3 regions of the Streptomyces sp. NBC_00075 genome follow, and region 2 is predicted to be linked to each of the others. Evidence: riboswitches for the same ligand, from Rfam matches in the RefSeq annotation. Region 2 holds a riboswitch; each other region holds the start of a gene.
The links. Region 2 has a riboswitch for cyclic di-AMP ahead of OG787_RS18410 (transglycosylase SLT domain-containing protein). Riboswitches for the same ligand answer to the same signal wherever they lie in the genome.
Positions count from the first base shown of each region.

Region 1: another riboswitch for cyclic di-AMP. It lies ahead of OG787_RS10695 (M23 family metallopeptidase); the one in region 2 lies ahead of OG787_RS18410 (transglycosylase SLT domain-containing protein).
Region 3: another riboswitch for cyclic di-AMP. It lies ahead of OG787_RS29130 (transglycosylase family protein); the one in region 2 lies ahead of OG787_RS18410 (transglycosylase SLT domain-containing protein).

Region 1 is NZ_CP108243.1:2,519,405-2,524,574, forward strand. It holds gene OG787_RS10680 (GNAT family N-acetyltransferase) at 1-88, opposite strand, end outside; gene OG787_RS10685 (HPr family phosphocarrier protein) at 267-548, shown strand; gene OG787_RS10690 (GntR family transcriptional regulator) at 714-1,409, opposite strand; gene OG787_RS10695 (M23 family metallopeptidase) at 1,598-2,392, opposite strand; cyclic di-AMP (ydaO/yuaA leader) riboswitch at 2,406-2,573, opposite strand; gene OG787_RS10700 (M16 family metallopeptidase) at 2,789-4,177, opposite strand; gene OG787_RS10705 (M16 family metallopeptidase) at 4,174-5,170, opposite strand, start outside.
Region 2 is NZ_CP108243.1:4,286,563-4,291,732, reverse strand. It holds gene OG787_RS18420 (FAD-dependent oxidoreductase) at 70-1,320, shown strand; gene OG787_RS18415 (HAD family hydrolase) at 1,489-2,346, shown strand; gene OG787_RS18410 (transglycosylase SLT domain-containing protein) at 2,359-2,856, opposite strand; cyclic di-AMP (ydaO/yuaA leader) riboswitch at 2,860-3,026, opposite strand; gene OG787_RS18405 (polyprenyl synthetase family protein) at 3,667-4,677, shown strand; gene OG787_RS18400 (CHRD domain-containing protein) at 4,900-5,170, shown strand, end outside.
Region 3 is NZ_CP108243.1:6,660,568-6,665,737, forward strand. It holds gene OG787_RS29115 (recombinase family protein) at 1-89, shown strand, start outside; partial or broken gene OG787_RS29120 (cytochrome P450) at 142-294, shown strand; gene OG787_RS29125 (transglycosylase family protein) at 534-1,346, shown strand; cyclic di-AMP (ydaO/yuaA leader) riboswitch at 1,498-1,715, shown strand; gene OG787_RS29130 (transglycosylase family protein) at 1,719-2,414, shown strand; gene eno (phosphopyruvate hydratase) at 2,749-4,029, shown strand; gene OG787_RS29140 (septum formation initiator family protein) at 4,156-4,653, shown strand; gene OG787_RS29145 (DUF501 domain-containing protein) at 4,686-5,170, shown strand, end outside.

The DNA.
Region 1 (5,170 bases), 1.8 Mb from region 2:
GCCGGATGCGGGCGGTGCCGCCGTCGCGCAGCACGACGTCCGCCTCCCAGTGGGCGGGGTACTCGTGCCGGTCCGACGAGTTCTGCATGCGCCCCAGAGTACGGCTCGCGTACGACAACGTCGCGAGGCAGTCTGTGGGGACCGAAGTCGGGCCCAGGCCGGGGTCCGAACGCGGTTCCGGGACAGGTTTCCACCTGCCTCCCGGAACGCTTCACGCTATGGAACAATGGTCTAGACAACCCTGAGACAGTGAAGGGCAGCATCACATGGCTGAGCGCCGCGTCAACGTCGGCTGGGCGGAGGGCCTCCACGCCCGCCCCGCCTCCATCTTCGTCCGTGCGGCCACGGCCGCCGGCGTCCCCATGACGATCGCCAAGGCCGACGGCAACCCCGTCAACGCGGCCTCCATGCTGGCGGTCCTCGGCCTGGGTGCCCAGGGCGGCGAGGAGATCGTCCTCGCCTCCGAGGCGGAGGGCGCCGACGCGGCGCTCGACCGCCTGGCGAAGCTGGTGGCCGAGGGACTCGAGGAACTTCCCGAGACGGTCTGAGAAATTGAAGGCGCCGACTGCCGCGGTCAGCCGTCGCCTCAAAGGCACCACCCGCACACGTGAAGGGCTCACCCGGAATTCCGGGTGAGCCCTTCACGTTTATCGTTTATGGGCAGCAGAAATAATCCCCCGCGAATTCCACCCTCTTTGTATACGGCGCCCGTGTTAATGACGCAGGCCCGTCATGTTTACGGGATGTTGCGAAGTCCTCACACGCTCCGGGCGGTCTCCGCCGCCCGGAAAGCGCAGCCGGTGCGCGCCGGTCGCCCGCTCGGTGTGCAGCGCCGTGACGGCTCGCGCCCGCTCACTGTCGCCGCGCGCCACGGCGTCCACGATCGCCCCGTGCTCGGTCCAGGACTCGACGGGATTGGCCGGGGCCTCCACCGCGTACATCCAGGCGATCTTGTGCCGGAGCTGGGTGAGCGTCGAGGTCAGGGCGTGGCTTCCGGAGGCCTGGGCGAGCGTCTCGTGGAACCAGCCGCCCAGGGAGCGCAGATCCTCGCTGTTGCCCCTCCTGGCCCGCTCCTGCCCCAGCCTGACCAGGCCGCGCAGCACTTTCAGATGGGCCTCGGTGCGTCGCTGGGCGGCCCGGGAGGCACCCAGCGGCTCCAGGAGCATGCGCATCTCCAGCAGGTCGGAGGCCTCCTGCTCGGTCGGTTCCGCGACGCACGCGCCCGCGTGCCGCCGGGTGACCACGAAGCCCTCGGCCTCCAGGGTGCGCAGGGCCTCGCGGACGGGGACGCGCGAGACGCCGTACCGGCGCGCGAGCAGTTCCTCGGTGAGCCGGCTGCCGCGCTCGTAGACACCGGCGACGATGTCGTCCCGGATCGCCGTGCATACCGAGTGCGCCGGAATACGCATGTCCGACCTCCGCTTTAATCCCCGTGAAACGTCGACGATTGACGTGTGTTCAGTGACTCTATTGCAGAGAACCGGAATTTCCGACGGCAGGCCGGAATCCGGGGATATTTTTTGGACACAGGGCCGTCGGAAACGCCGAAAGCCCCGGCTCGGGGAGCCGGGGCCACGACAAGAGATGCGCGTGGTTGTCAGACGTTCACACCGTGCGAGCGGAGGTAGGCGACGGGGTCCATGTCCGAGCCGTACTCCGCGGTCGTGCGGGCCTCGAAGTGGAGGTGCGCACCGGTGACGTTGCCGGTGGCCCCGGAGAGACCTATCTGCTGCCCCGGGGTGACCGTCTGGCCGACGGACACGTTGATGGACGACAGATGACCGTACTGAGTGTACGTACCATCAATCATCTTGATCACGATGTTGTTGCCGTAGGAGCCGCCCCAGCCCGCCTCGACGACCGTGCCGGAGCCCACCGCGTGGACGGTGGTGCCGGACGAGGCGTGGAAGTCGATGCCGGTGTGGCTGCCGGAGGACCAGACGGCGCCGCCCGCCTTGTAGCCGGTGGAGATGTACGAGCCGGAGATCGGGGCGACGAAGGTGTTGAGGCGCTTGCGCTCGGCCTCGCGGGCGGCGCGGGCCTCCGCCTCGCGTGCCTCCTTGGCCCGCTCCTCCGCCTCCTTCTTCGCGGCGGCCAGGGCGCGTTTCTCGGCTGCGACGGCCCGCTTCTCGGCGGCGGCCTTCTCGGCGGCCTGCTCCTGGGCGGCGGCCTGCGCGTCGATCTTGTCGGCGAGCGTCTCGCCGATGGAGATCACCGGAGTGAGGCCGGTCTGCTCGACCGTGGACTCTGCGGCGAGCGCCGGGGCGGCGAGGCTGCCGACGGCGCCGGTGGTGGCGAGGGCCGCGACGCCTGCCGCGCGGACGGTGGTACGGGTGACGAGGCTGGGGCGGCGGGGACGACGGTGCTTCCCGGTGGCGCGGGTGAACGCCATGTAGTGGCTGGTCCTTTCCTTCCTTCTCGCCTACCGGGTTAGCTGACGGGTTCGGAGCAGGAAGGTCTCCTACGGACCCCCTCGCTGGGCGCGCGGGCGTCCGATTCACCCCAGGGACTGCACAGTGTGGGTCCCCGGCTCCCCTGGCTCGCGCCATGTGGGGACTCGGCGATGACTGTCCGGGTGCCGCGGCTGCGGCGTGGTGCGTGACGGACAGCCGGACCGACGCTAAGCCGCGTAACTTTCAATCAACAAACCGATCACGGGTTTTGTAGCGCATGCCACAGGGCAGACGGTCAACCTCTCCATCAATACGGGCAACTTGCCCATCAATATGGACAAGAGGGGCCCGGTGACGCTTCCGTCACCGGGCCCCTGTCGTGCATCGCGGTGCCGCTACTCGGCGGAAACGACGCTCACTTCGCCGATGCCGAGGGCCCTGACGGGCTCCTCGATCGTCGCCGCGTCACCGACGAGGACCGTCACCAGCCGGTCCACCGGGAAGGCGTTCACGGCCGCCGCGGTGGCCTCCACGGTGCCGGTGGCGGCGAGCTGCCGGTACAGCGTGGCCTGGTAGTCGTCGGGCAGGTGCTGCTCGACCTGGTCGGCCAGCGTGCTCGCCACGGCCGCCGCCGTCTCGTACTTGAGCGGGGCGACGCCCACCAGGTTCTGCACCGCGACATCGCGCTCGGCGTCGGTGAGCCCCTCGGCCGCGAGCGTGCGCAGCACCTTCCAGAGGTCCTCCAGGGCGGGACCGGTGTTCGGCGTGTCGACGGAGCCGCTGATGGCGAGCAGCGCGGCGCCCGTGCCGTCCGGGGCCGAGCGCAGGACCTGGCCGAACGCCCGCACACCGTAGGTGTAGCCCTTCTCCTCGCGCAGGACGCGGTCCAGGCGGGAGGTGAGGGTGCCGCCGAGGCAGTACGTGCCGAGGACCTGGGCGGCCCAGACACGGTCGTGCCGGTCGGCGCCGATGCGGCCGATGAGCAGCTGGGTCTGCACGGCGCCCGGGCGGTCCACGATCACGACGCGGCCGGTGTCGTCGGCGGTCACCGGCGGCACGGGCCGCGGCTGGGCCGTCGAACCGGTCCACGCCCCCAGGGTCTCGCCGAGCAGCGCGTCCAGGTCGACGCCGGTGAGGTCGCCGACGACCACGGCGGTGGCCGTGGCGGGGCGGACGTGCCTCTCGTAGAAGGCGCGTACGGCCGCGGAGTCGATCTTCGCGACCGTCTCCTCGGTGCCCTGGCGCGGCCGGGACATGCGCGAGGTCTCCGGGAACAGCTCCTTGTAGAGCTGCTTGGCGGAGCGGCGGGCCGGGTTGGCCGTCTCGTGCGGGATCTCGTCGAGCCGGTTGCGCACCAGCCTCTCGATCTCGCTGTCCGCGAACGCGGGTGCCCGGAGGGCGTCGGCCAGCAGACCGAGCGCCTTGGGGAGCCGTGACACGGGGACTTCGAGGCTGAGGCGGACGCAGGGGTGGTCGGCGTGCGCGTCGAGGGTGGCGCCGCAGCGCTCCAGTTCGGCGGCGAACTCCTCGGCGGAGTGCTTGTCGGTGCCTTCGGAGAAGGCCCGGGCCATGATCGTGGCCACGCCGTCGAGACCGGCCGGCTCGGCCTCCAGGGGAGCGTCGACGAGCACCTCGACGGCGACGATCTGCTGGCCGGGGCGGTGGCAGCGCAGGACGGTCAGGCCGTTGTCGAGCGTGCCGCGTCCGGGGGCCGGGAAGGCCCAGGGCCTGGCCTCGCCCGCCTGGGGCTGGGGGTGGAACTTCATCGTGGTGAGCTCGGTCACTTGGCCGCCTCCTCGTCCTTGTCGCCGGCTTCGACCGTGGCCTCGGCCTCGGGGTCCTCGGGGGGATCCGCGTCCTCGGCGGTCTCTCCGGCGACCGGCTCGTAGACGAGCACCGCGCGGTTGTCGGGGCGCAGCCGGTCCTTGGCGGCCTGCTGGACCTCCTCGGCGGTCACCTCCAGCACGCGCTGGACGGCGGTCAGCGCGAGCTGCGGGTCGCCGAACAGCACGGCGAAGCGGCACAGTTCGTCGGCGCGGCCCGCGACCGTGCCGAGACGGTCCAGCCACTCGCGCTCCAACTGGGCCTGGGCGCGCTCCATTTCCTCGGCCGTGGGGCCCTCGGCGGCGAACCGCGCGAGTTCCTCGTCGACGGCGGCCTCGATGACCGGCACCTCGACGTCCGCGGAGGTCTTCACGTCCAGCCAGCCCAGGGAGGGCGCTCCGGCCAGTCGCAGCAGGCCGAAGCCGGCCGCCACCGCCGTACGGTCGCGCCGTACGAGCCGGTTGTAGAGGCGGGAGGACTCGCCGCCGCCGAGGACGGTGAGCGCCAGGTCGGCCGCGTCGCACGCGCGCGTGCCGTCCTCCGGGAGCCGGTAGGCGGCCATCAACGCGCGCGCGGGGACCTCTTCGACGACGACCTCGCGCAGCTGCTCGCCGATGATGTCGGGGAGGGCGCCGGAGCGCGGCGCGGGCTTGCCGTCGTGCCCGGCGATGGAGCCGAAGTACTTCTCGACCCAGGCGAGCGTCTCCTCGGGGTCGATGTCCCCGACGACCGACAGGACGGCGTTGTTGGGCGCGTAGTAGGTCCTGAAAAACGCCCTTGCGTCCTCCAGGGTCGCCGCGTCCAGGTCCGCCATCGAGCCGATCGGCGTGTGGTGGTAGGGGTGGCCCTCCGGGTAGGCGAGGGCGGTCAGCTTCTCGAACGCCGTCCCGTAGGGGACGTTGTCGTAGCGCTGCCGGCGTTCGTTCTTGACGACGTCCCGCTGGTTCTCCATG
Region 2 (5,170 bases):
GCAGCAGCAGAGCAGTAGAGCAGCAGAACAGCGCGAAGTGGCGAAGCAGCGTCCTGGGGAGGGGACTTCGTGAATCATCCGGTAGCGGTAATCGGCGCGGGACCGTTCGGTCTGTCAACCGCCGCGCATCTGCGGGCGCGTGGCATTCCGGTGAGAGTGTTCGGCGAGCCCATGGTGAGCTGGCGGGACCACATGCCCGCCGGAATGCTCCTGAAGTCGACGCCGGCGGCCTCCAGCATCGACGCCCCGCAGCGGGGCCACAACCTGGTCGACTACTGCGACGCGGCGGGGATACGCCGACTGGTCACGGACGAGGACATCGTCCCGGTGGAGACCTTCATCGCGTACGGCGAGTGGTTCCAGCAGCGGCTCGTACCCGAGTTGGAGCGGGTGCGGGTGGTGTCCGTGGACCGGCGGCAGCACAAGGGCGCGGGCAGCGGCAGCGGCGGTGGCTTCGAACTCAAGCTGGACTCGGGCGAGTTGTTCACCGCGCGGGCGGTCGTGGTGGCGACCGGGCTGTCGGGGCTCGCGCATCTGCCCCCGGAGCTGGCCGGCGCCGCGCCGGACGGGCCCTCGCCCACGGGTCCGGTGTCCCACAGTTCGCAGCACCATGATCTGGGCCGGTTCGCGGGCCGGGAGCTGATCGTCGTCGGTGCGGGCCAGTCCGCGCTGGAGACGGCGGCGCTGGCGGCGGAGGCGGGGGCGCGGGTACGGGTGGTGTCGCGGGGGCGGGGTCGCGTCGCCTTCGGCGCGCCCCCGTGGCGGCAGCCCAGGCTGCGGCCCGAGTCGCCGTTCGGCAACGCGTGGTCGCTCTGGGCCCTCACCTACTACCCGCATCCCTACCGCCATCTCCCGGCCCAGGCCCGCCACTATCTGGTCCGCCGGGTCCTCGGACCGCTCGGGGCGTGGTGGCTGCGCGACCGGTTCGAGGGGAAGGTGGAGGTCAGCGAGGTCGCGCGGATCGTACGGGCAACGGGAGGCGCAGGGGAGACCGGGGGCTCCGGCGGCGGGCGGCCGGTGCTGACCGTGGAGGATCTCGGCGGCCGCACCCGGGAGTTGTCGGCCGACCACGTCATATCCGCGACCGGCTACCGCGTCGACATCGCCGCGATGGACTTCCTCGGTCACGAACTGCGTACGGAGCTGGCGGTGAGCCGGGGCACGCCGAGGCTCGGTGCCGGGTATGTCTCCTCCGTACCGGGGCTGTACTTCACGGGGTTGCCGGCGGCAGCTTCGTACGGGCCGGTGATGCGGTTCGTGTGCGGTACGGAGTTCGCGTCACCGAGGCTGGTGGGGCATCTGGCGGCCGCGCACGGATAGGGCGCGGACGGGGGCGGGCGACAACGGCGGCGGACCGCGATCTCATGCCGTTCGGGCCTTCCCGGGGCGGGAGTTGGGGCAGGCTGGGAGGCTGTTGCTGCCGGGATGCCGAACGTCGTCCGGTTCGGGCGGAGACCGATGTGCCGAACGATCCGTATTCTCTGGATCATGGCCGCTCCCACCTCATACGCACTTATCGCCACGGACCTGGACGGAACGCTCCTGCGTGCCGATGACACGCTCTCCGACCGGTCGCGGACCGCGTTGGCGCGTGCCACGGCCGCCGGCGCCCGGCATCTGGTGGTGACGGGACGGCCTGCGCCGAGAGTCCGGCCGCTGCTCGACGACCTCGGGGCCGGGGGGCTCGCGGTGTGCGGACAGGGCGCGCAGTTGTACGACGCCGGCGCGGACCGTCTGCTCTGGTCGGTGACCCTGGACCAGGAGCTGGCGGAGACCGCGCTCGGCAAGATCGAGGCGGAGGTCGGGCAGGTGTACGCCGCCGTGGACCAGGACGGTGTCGACGGGCTGACGCTCATCGAACCCGGGTATCTGATGCCGCACCCGACGCTGCCCGCCGTACGGGTGCCGCACCGGGACGACCTGTGGGCCGCGCCCATCAGCAAGGTGCTGCTGCGTCACCCGTCCCTGTCCGACGACGAGTTGGCGTCGGCGGCGCGTGGAGCGGTCGGTTCGCTCGCGACCGTCACCATGTCGGGGCCCGGCACCGTCGAACTCCAGCCATGCGGCATCACCAAGGCGACGGGGCTCGCGCTCGCCGCCGAGTACCTCGGGCTGGCCTCGTCCGCCACCATCGCCTTCGGCGACATGCCCAATGACATCCCCATGTTCGACTGGGCGGCCCATGGGGTGGCCATGGCCAACGCCCATCCCGAACTCAAGGCGGTGGCGGACGAGGTCACCCTCTCGAACGAGGACGACGGGATCGCGGTCGTGCTGGAGCGGCTGTTCGGAGCCGGAACCGGGGACGGGGACGGGAACTGGAGCGCGGACGGGGCGTGGCGGTGAGGGCGGGCCGGCCTAGTAGGCGCCGTACACGTTGTCTATCGAGCCGTATCGCGCAGCCGCGTAGTTGCAGGCCGCTGTGATGTTCGCGATCGGGTCGTAGGGGTCGTACGAGGTGCCGGCGACGTGGTAGGCGGCGAAGGTCGGGTCGATGACCTGGAGGAGGCCCTTGGAGGGGGTGCCGGCTGCCGCGTTCGAGTCCCAGAGGTTGATGGCGTTCGGGTTGCCCGACGACTCGCGGATGATGTTGCGGTAGATGCCGTTGTACGTTCCCGGGATTCCGTTCTGCGCCATGATGTCGAGCGATTCGCGGATCCAGCCGTCCAGGTTGTTCGCGTAGTTCGTCGCCGACGACACGGACACGGCGGACGACGGTGCGGCTGATGCCGTTGTCGCGGTCAGGAAGGGAAAGGCCAGGGCTACGGCGGCCGTTCCGGTGATGGCGAGTGTGCGCGGGAGCGTGAGCGGGCGGCGGGTGGTTCTCGCGCGCTGGTGCTGACCTCGTGCGGGCATGGTGAGTCCTCTCCGACGCCTACGAGGTGAGCTGTCGGGTTTGGGCGGGAGATGCCCGGCCGGGCGCCTGTGTCGGCGCGCGACTTCACCCCTAGCCGCTCCGGCGTCGTGCCCGGACCGGCGGCTTACCTGGGTCCCCCGCTCCTGCCTGCGTGAGTCACGTGTGGGTGGGTGGGATGGTGCTCTGCGGGCGGTGGCAGGATTCGGCGATCCGCCCGGCGTGGCGAGAACGTATGCGAGAGCACACGGGTGGAACAAGGGGCGGAAACGCAGGACTTGGTCATTTGGGGCGCCCGTTGGGGACAAAACGGGCGGAGGTGTGGAGTGGGTGGGAAGTAACTTGCCTTTTGCGAACGGGGAGTTTGCGGGGGAGAGGGTGGCGGGGGCTGGAATTTGGAGTGACTTGAATCACGGGGTGGGGGTAGTTGTGGCCTGAGCGAGGCGAGTGGGGTGAATAGGGGTTTTTAGGGTTTTTAGGCTTCTTGTGGGCGTGTCTGCCGGGAGGGTGGAACCTCTCGTGCGATGCGCGTCGTTGTCGTAGCGACGGGTACGGCGGGTGCCGTCGGGGAGGTGGTGGCGTATGCGCGGGTGCGATCACTGGTGTGACGGGTGGGGCGCGGGATGTTTATGAATGTCCATACTTATGGGCTGATCAAAAACATTCCGGTCGTGATCCGATACCGCCTGGCCTGGACGGGCGGGCGCTCGTGGTGATCGAAACGTGACCGGATACGCTGACTTGAGTGATGGCAGCGACCTATCGGCACACCGTGTGACCGCCAGTAGACACCAGCAGACAGGAGATCCCTCGTGACCGTCGTCGGGCCGTTCGGGCTGAGCGTGCGGGACCAGGCTCTCGAAGCCGATGTCCAGGCCGGATTGGCGGCTGTCGAGGAAGGGTTGCTCGAAGCCACCAAGAGCGAGGTGCCCTTCATCACGGAGGCCGCGCAGCACCTCGTACGGGCCGGCGGGAAGCGGTTCCGGCCGTTGCTCGTGATGCTCGCCTCGCAGTTCGGGGACCGGTACGCGCCGGGGATCGTGCCGTCGGCGGTGGTGGTGGAGCTGACCCACCTCGCGACGCTGTACCACGACGACGTCATGGACGAGGCCGAGGTGCGGCGCGGGGTGCCCAGCGCCAACACGCGCTGGGGGAACTCCGTCGCGGTCCTGACCGGCGACTTTCTCTTCGCGCGCGCCTCGCACATCCTCGCCGACCTCGGGCCCGAGGCGGTGCGGGTGCAGGCGGAGGCGTTCGAGCGGCTGGTGACCGGGCAGATCCTGGAGACGGCGGGGCCGTCCGACGGGCGGGACCCGGTCGAGCACTACCTGGACGTACTGGGCGGGAAGACCGGGTCGCTGGTGGCCGTGGCCTGCCGGTTCGGGGCGATGATGTCCGGCGCCGACGACAGTGTCGTGGACGTGCTCACCCAGTACGGGGAGCGGCTCGGGGTCGCCTTCCAGCTCGCGGACGACGTGCTGGACATCGCGTCCGACTCCCACGAGTCCGGGAAGACGCCCGGGACGGATCTGCGGGAGGGCATTCCCACGATGCCCGTGCTGCGGTTGCGCGAGCGGGTGGCTCGGATGGGGCTGGCCGAGGATGTCGCGCTGTGCGAGCTGCTGGACTCCGATCTGAGTGACGACGCGCGGCATGCGGAGGCGTTGGCTCGGCTGCGGGTGCATCCTGCGTTGGCTCAGGCTCGGCGGGACACGGTGCGGTTCGCTGAGGAGGCGCGGGCTGCGTTGGTGCCGTTGGCGGAGTGCGATGCGAAGGTGGCGTTGGGGGAGATGTGTGACGCGGTGGTGCATCGGGCTGGGTAGGGTTTTCGCCCCCGCCGCCCCTACCCGTTCCCATCCTTCTGGGGGCTGTGCCCCCAGACCCCCCTTTCGCGCTGGACGCGCTCGTCCTCAAACGCCGGACGGGCTAAAAACATGTGGCGCGCGTCACATGGCTGGACTAAGTCCAAACCGAGACCTCTTCCCGTATTGGTTCCAGAAGCTGACGCAGGGGGCGTCAGCTGCGATACGGGGAGAAAAAGAATCATGGGACGTAAAAGCCTGATCGTTTCCGGGGTCTCGGTGGTCGCCGCTGCCGGTATCGCCGCCGCCGTTCTTCCGGCGGTGGCCGCGAACGGAGATCGCGGTGGTGATCGCAACGCCCACGCCGACCACGTGGGCATCGTCACCCAGGGTGTCGGCGCCGGAAGCGGTGGCACCGTTCTCGCCGCCAGTCTTCGGGGTGCCAACGAGGTGCCCGTGGCCGGCGGGCCCGCCGTCGGGGACCGGGACGGGGCCGCCGTCGAGTTCGTCAAGG
Region 3 (5,170 bases), 2.4 Mb from region 2:
CACAGCTCACGGTGACCGGTCAGTTCCGGGCTGGGCTGCTCGGCGAGATCTGGAGTGCGATTGCCGGAGACAAGGGGAGTCGGCGGTAGTCAAACCGGTGCCGGGTTCGCACCGACTCATGCGTGCGCTCTGCGACCCGGCACCCTCCTCACCCGCCTCCCCGACCTCCAACTGGCCGTCGACCCGAGCGAGTTGCGATGGCGGGGCGGGCTCATCATGCGTGGACTGCGCACCCTGCCCGTCGAGTTCACGCCGGTTCGCGAATCGGGGCATACCACGCCAGTGGTGCCGTAGAAGATCACGGGAAGGTGACACTCCCTCAACAATGTGATCTTCACGTGATCTGCGCGGCATTAACTTGTGACAAGTGATCGTCTGTCGATACGTTCGAGCACTAGTGCGACGCACTGGCGGCGTTCGTCGGCATCCGTCGCACCGACCCCCGCTGTCTCGCGAAAGGCACCCGCATGCTCTCCGGGAACGGACGTCACCGTCGCCCCCGTCAGGCCCCGGCTCTGCTTGTCGCGGCCGGCGTGACCGGCTCCGCCCTAGCCATTCCGCTGCTCGCCGCGAGCGGCGCGAGTGCGGCCAGCGGCACCACTTGGGACAGGGTCGCGGAGTGTGAGAGCGGCGGCGCCTGGAGTGCCAACACCGGTAACGGGTTCTTCGGCGGGCTCCAGCTGACCCAGGCGGACTGGGAGGCGTACGGCGGTCTCACGTACGCCCCGAGCGCCGATCAGGCCAGCCGTTCGCAGCAGATCGCCGTCGCCGAGGGCGTGCTCGCCGATCAGGGTGCCGGGGTCTGGGAGGCCTGCGCGCTGCTGTCGGGGCTCGGCAAGGACGCCACTGCGGCCAATGTCGACACCGGTGTGGCGGCGGAGGAGGAGGGCGGCGCGTCTTCCGCCACGCCCACACCCACACCCACGCCTACACCCGCGCCCACCTCCACCCCGGGCTCTTCCGCCTCGGCACCCAAGTCCACTTCGGCGTCCGCTTCGCCCGCGCCCGAATCCACGTCCTCGTCCTCGCCCTCCGTCAAGGCGGCGACCGGCTCGACCGGCTCGACCGGCTCGACCGGCTCGACCCCCTCCTCCTCGTCGAGTGGCAGCACCTCACAAGAAGGTGACAGCTCATCCACCGCTGTGACAAAGGGTAAGGAAAGGGGCAACTCCGGGCAGAGTGTTGAGAGCTCGTACACCGTCCGTCCCGGCGACACCTTGTGCGGCATCGCGGACTCCCTTGGCGTCGAGGGTGGATGGTCCGAGCTGTACGCCGAGAACCAGGATCTCCTCGGTGCTGACCCGAATCACATCCTCCCCGGTCAGACCCTCGAAGTCGGTGCCTAACCGGGGCAAAACCAGCCGGAGTTCGCGTCCCGCTTCGCGCTGAATGTCCGTTATAAATGCAGTGAGAGATAGGTCTCAGAAGCCCTGATCGTCTTTGTATTTCAGAGGATCACCTGTTTACGGTCGTGACCGCTCGCCACAGCGGGCCCCGTCTGTCGCAACGCCGAATCCTGCCAGCGGCCTACGGGAACAGTCGTCGCTATCAAGCGCCGTAGGCAGGAGCGGGGGACCCAAGGTAAGTGCCGCACCGGGCAGTTGACCGGAGCGGCTTGGGGTTAAGCCGTACGCCGCCCGAAAGGGGCGTACGGCCGGGCAACTCAACCGGCCCGAACCCGACAGCTCACCTCGCAGGCGTCGGTGAGGGGATCTCGCATGCTGTTTTCCGGCAAGGGCAAGCACCGTCGTCCGTCCAAGGCCACCCGCGTCGTCGCCATCGCCGGTGTGACCGGTGCCGCCGTCGCCGCTCCGCTCCTGGCGGCCGGCTCGGCCTCCGCCGCCACCTCCGCCGAGTGGGACACCGTCGCCCAGTGCGAGTCCGGCGGCAACTGGTCCATCAACACCGGCAACGGCTACTACGGCGGCCTTCAGTTCTCCGCCTCGACCTGGGCCGCGTACGGCGGCACGGCGTACGCCTCCACTGCCGACCAGGCCTCAAAGTCCCAGCAGATCACCATCGCCGAGAAGGTCCTCGCGGGCCAGGGCAAGGGTGCCTGGCCGGTCTGCGGCACGGGCCTGTCCAGCGCCGCCTACGACGGCGGCAGCAGCAGCTCGGACAGCGGCACCAGCACCAGCACCGGTACGAGCGAGACCACCACCCGCTCCAGCGACGACCAGGCGGCCTCCCGTTCGCAGGAGCGGCCCGCCGCGAAGAAGACCGTCACCACCCCGACCGGCAAGAAGGTCGAGAAGGGCGACGGCGAGTACAAGGTCGTCAAGGGCGACACCCTCAGCGCGATAGCCGAGGCGCACGACGTCAAGGGCGGCTGGGCGAAGCTCTTCCAGCTGAACAAGGACATCATCGACGACGCCGACTTCATCTACCCGGGCCAGCAGCTGCACCTCAGCTGACCCCGGTCACCTGCCCGCCGGCACATCCCCCAAATAACAGTCGGCTCGAAGGTGAACCACAGCGCCCTCACATCCGTGCCCTCCATAGTGAAGGCCTCGTGAGGGTCACCCCCGTCCCCCACGGGCTCCCCGCTCCGGTGCGTGTTCCCCCGTACGCACCGGGGCGGGGCTTTTTGTTTCCCTGAGGAACAATGTTTACCCTCGGTTCCGTCCATGTTCCGTCCATGGGGTGGTCGGACGGCTGGCCGATCGGCCTCGGCCGGTTAGGCTCATCCCGCAGGGCCGCCCGAAAAAGGCCCCGCGTACCCGCGTCACATCCCAGAAGGAGATGCTCGTGCCGTCCATCGACGTCGTCGTAGCCCGGGAAATCCTCGACTCGCGAGGCAACCCCACCGTCGAGGTCGAGGTCGGCCTCGATGACGGCAGCACCGGTCGTGCCGCCGTCCCGTCCGGCGCCTCGACCGGAGCCTTCGAGGCCATCGAGCTGCGCGACGGTGACCCCAACCGCTACCTCGGCAAGGGTGTCGAGAAGGCCGTCCTCGCCGTCATCGAGCAGATCGGCCCGGAGCTCGTCGGCTACGACGCCACCGAGCAGCGGCTGATCGACCAGGCGATGTTCGACCTGGACGCCACCGACAACAAGGGCTCCCTCGGCGCCAACGCCATCCTCGGCGTCTCCCTCGCCGTCGCCCACGCCGCCTCCGAGGCCAGCGACCTCCCCCTCTTCCGCTACCTCGGCGGCCCGAACGCGCACCTGCTGCCCGTTCCGATGATGAACATCCTGAACGGCGGCTCGCACGCCGACTCCAACGTGGACATCCAGGAGTTCATGATCGCCCCGATCGGCGCGGAGTCCTTCTCCGAGGCGCTGCGCTGGGGCGCCGAGATCTACCACACCCTCAAGAAGGTGCTGAAGACCAAGGGCCTGTCCACCGGTCTCGGCGACGAGGGCGGCTTCGCCCCGAACCTGGAGTCCAACCGCGCCGCGCTCGACCTCATCATCGAGGCCATCAAGCAGGCCGGCTACGTCCCCGGTGAGCAGATCGGTCTCGCGCTCGACGTCGCCGCGTCCGAGTTCTACAAGGACGGCAAGTACGAGTTCGAGGGCAAGTCCCGTACGGCCGCCGAGATGACCGAGTACTACGAGGAGCTGGTCTCCGCGTACCCGCTCATCTCCATCGAGGACCCGCTGTACGAGGACGACTGGGACGGCTGGAAGACCATCACCGACAAGCTGGGCGACAAGGTCCAGATCGTCGGCGACGACCTCTTCGTCACCAACCCGGAGCGCCTCGCCCGTGGCATCGAGGAGGGCTCGGCCAACGCCCTGCTCGTCAAGGTCAACCAGATCGGCTCGCTGACCGAGACCCTGGACGCCGTCGAGCTGGCCCAGCGCAACGGCTTCAAGTGCATGATGTCCCACCGCTCCGGCGAGACCGAGGACGTCACCATCGCCGACCTCGCCGTCGCCGTGAACTGCGGCCAGATCAAGACCGGCGCCCCGGCCCGCTCGGACCGCGTCGCCAAGTACAACCAGCTGCTGCGCATCGAGGAGATCCTCGACGACGCGGCGGTGTACGCCGGTCGCAGCGCCTTCCCCCGCTTCAAGGGCTGAGCGGCAGCTGTAGAGGTGGCTGTAGCGGCTTAGGCAGCGTCGTACGTACGTCCCCGTACCCGGTCCCGTACCGTGTGCGGGGACGTACGTACGTACAAGCACAGCTGTTCGGGGAGGCGGGACGACATGGCAGTGAAGGACCGGGACCGGTTCTCCACCGCGACCAGGATCAAGCTGCTCGGCGAGCAGACGGCGGCCCGCGTCTACCGTTCCCAGACCAAGCGCCAGGCCCGCCGCTCCCGCCTGACCGGCCGGGCGGCCCTGCTCGCCCTGGTCCTGTGCTCGCTGATCGTGGCCCTCGCCTACCCGATAAGGCAGTACGTCTCCCAGCGCGCCGACATCGCCGAACTGGAACGCGAACGCGACCAGGCCAGGCAGCGGGTCGAGCAGCTCCGCGACCAGAAGGCACGCTGGCAGGACGACGCGTACGCGCAGCAGCAGATCCGGCAGCGGCTGCACTATGTGATGCCGGGCGAGACCGGGTACGTCGTGATCGACCCGGACGCGGCGAAGCAGTCGCGCGCCGACCTGGGCGCGGCCGACCGGCCCTGGTACGCGAACGTCTGGGACGGCGTGGACAAGGCCGACCGGTCCGGCGGCCGGGCCGACGCCGTGAACCAGTGAAGTGAACTGACTAGAGAGATACACGTACAGGCATGCAAACGCCCCCGCCTCCCACCCCGCGCACCGAGCCCACCGACGCGGACGTCGAGGCCTTCAAACAGCAGCTGGGCCGTCCGCCTCGCGGGCTGCGCGCGATCGCGCACCGCTGTCCCTGCGGTCAGCCGGACGTCGTGGAGACGGCTCCGCGGCTGCCGGACGGTACGCCCTTCCCGACGACGTACTACCTGACGTGTCCGCGGGCCGCCTCGGCGATCGGCACGCTGGAGGCGAACGGCGTGATGAAGGAGATGACGGAACGTCTGGCGACGGATCCGGAGCTGGCCGCGGCGTATCGGGCCGCGCACGAGGACTACATCGCGCGCCGCGACTCGATCGAGGTCCTGGAGGGCTTCCCGAGCGCGGGGGGCATGCCGGACCGGGTGAAGTGCCTGCACGTGCTCGTGGGCCACTCGCTGGCCGCCGGGCCCGGGGTGAACCCGTTGGGCGACGAGGCGATCGCGATGCTGCCGGAGTGGTG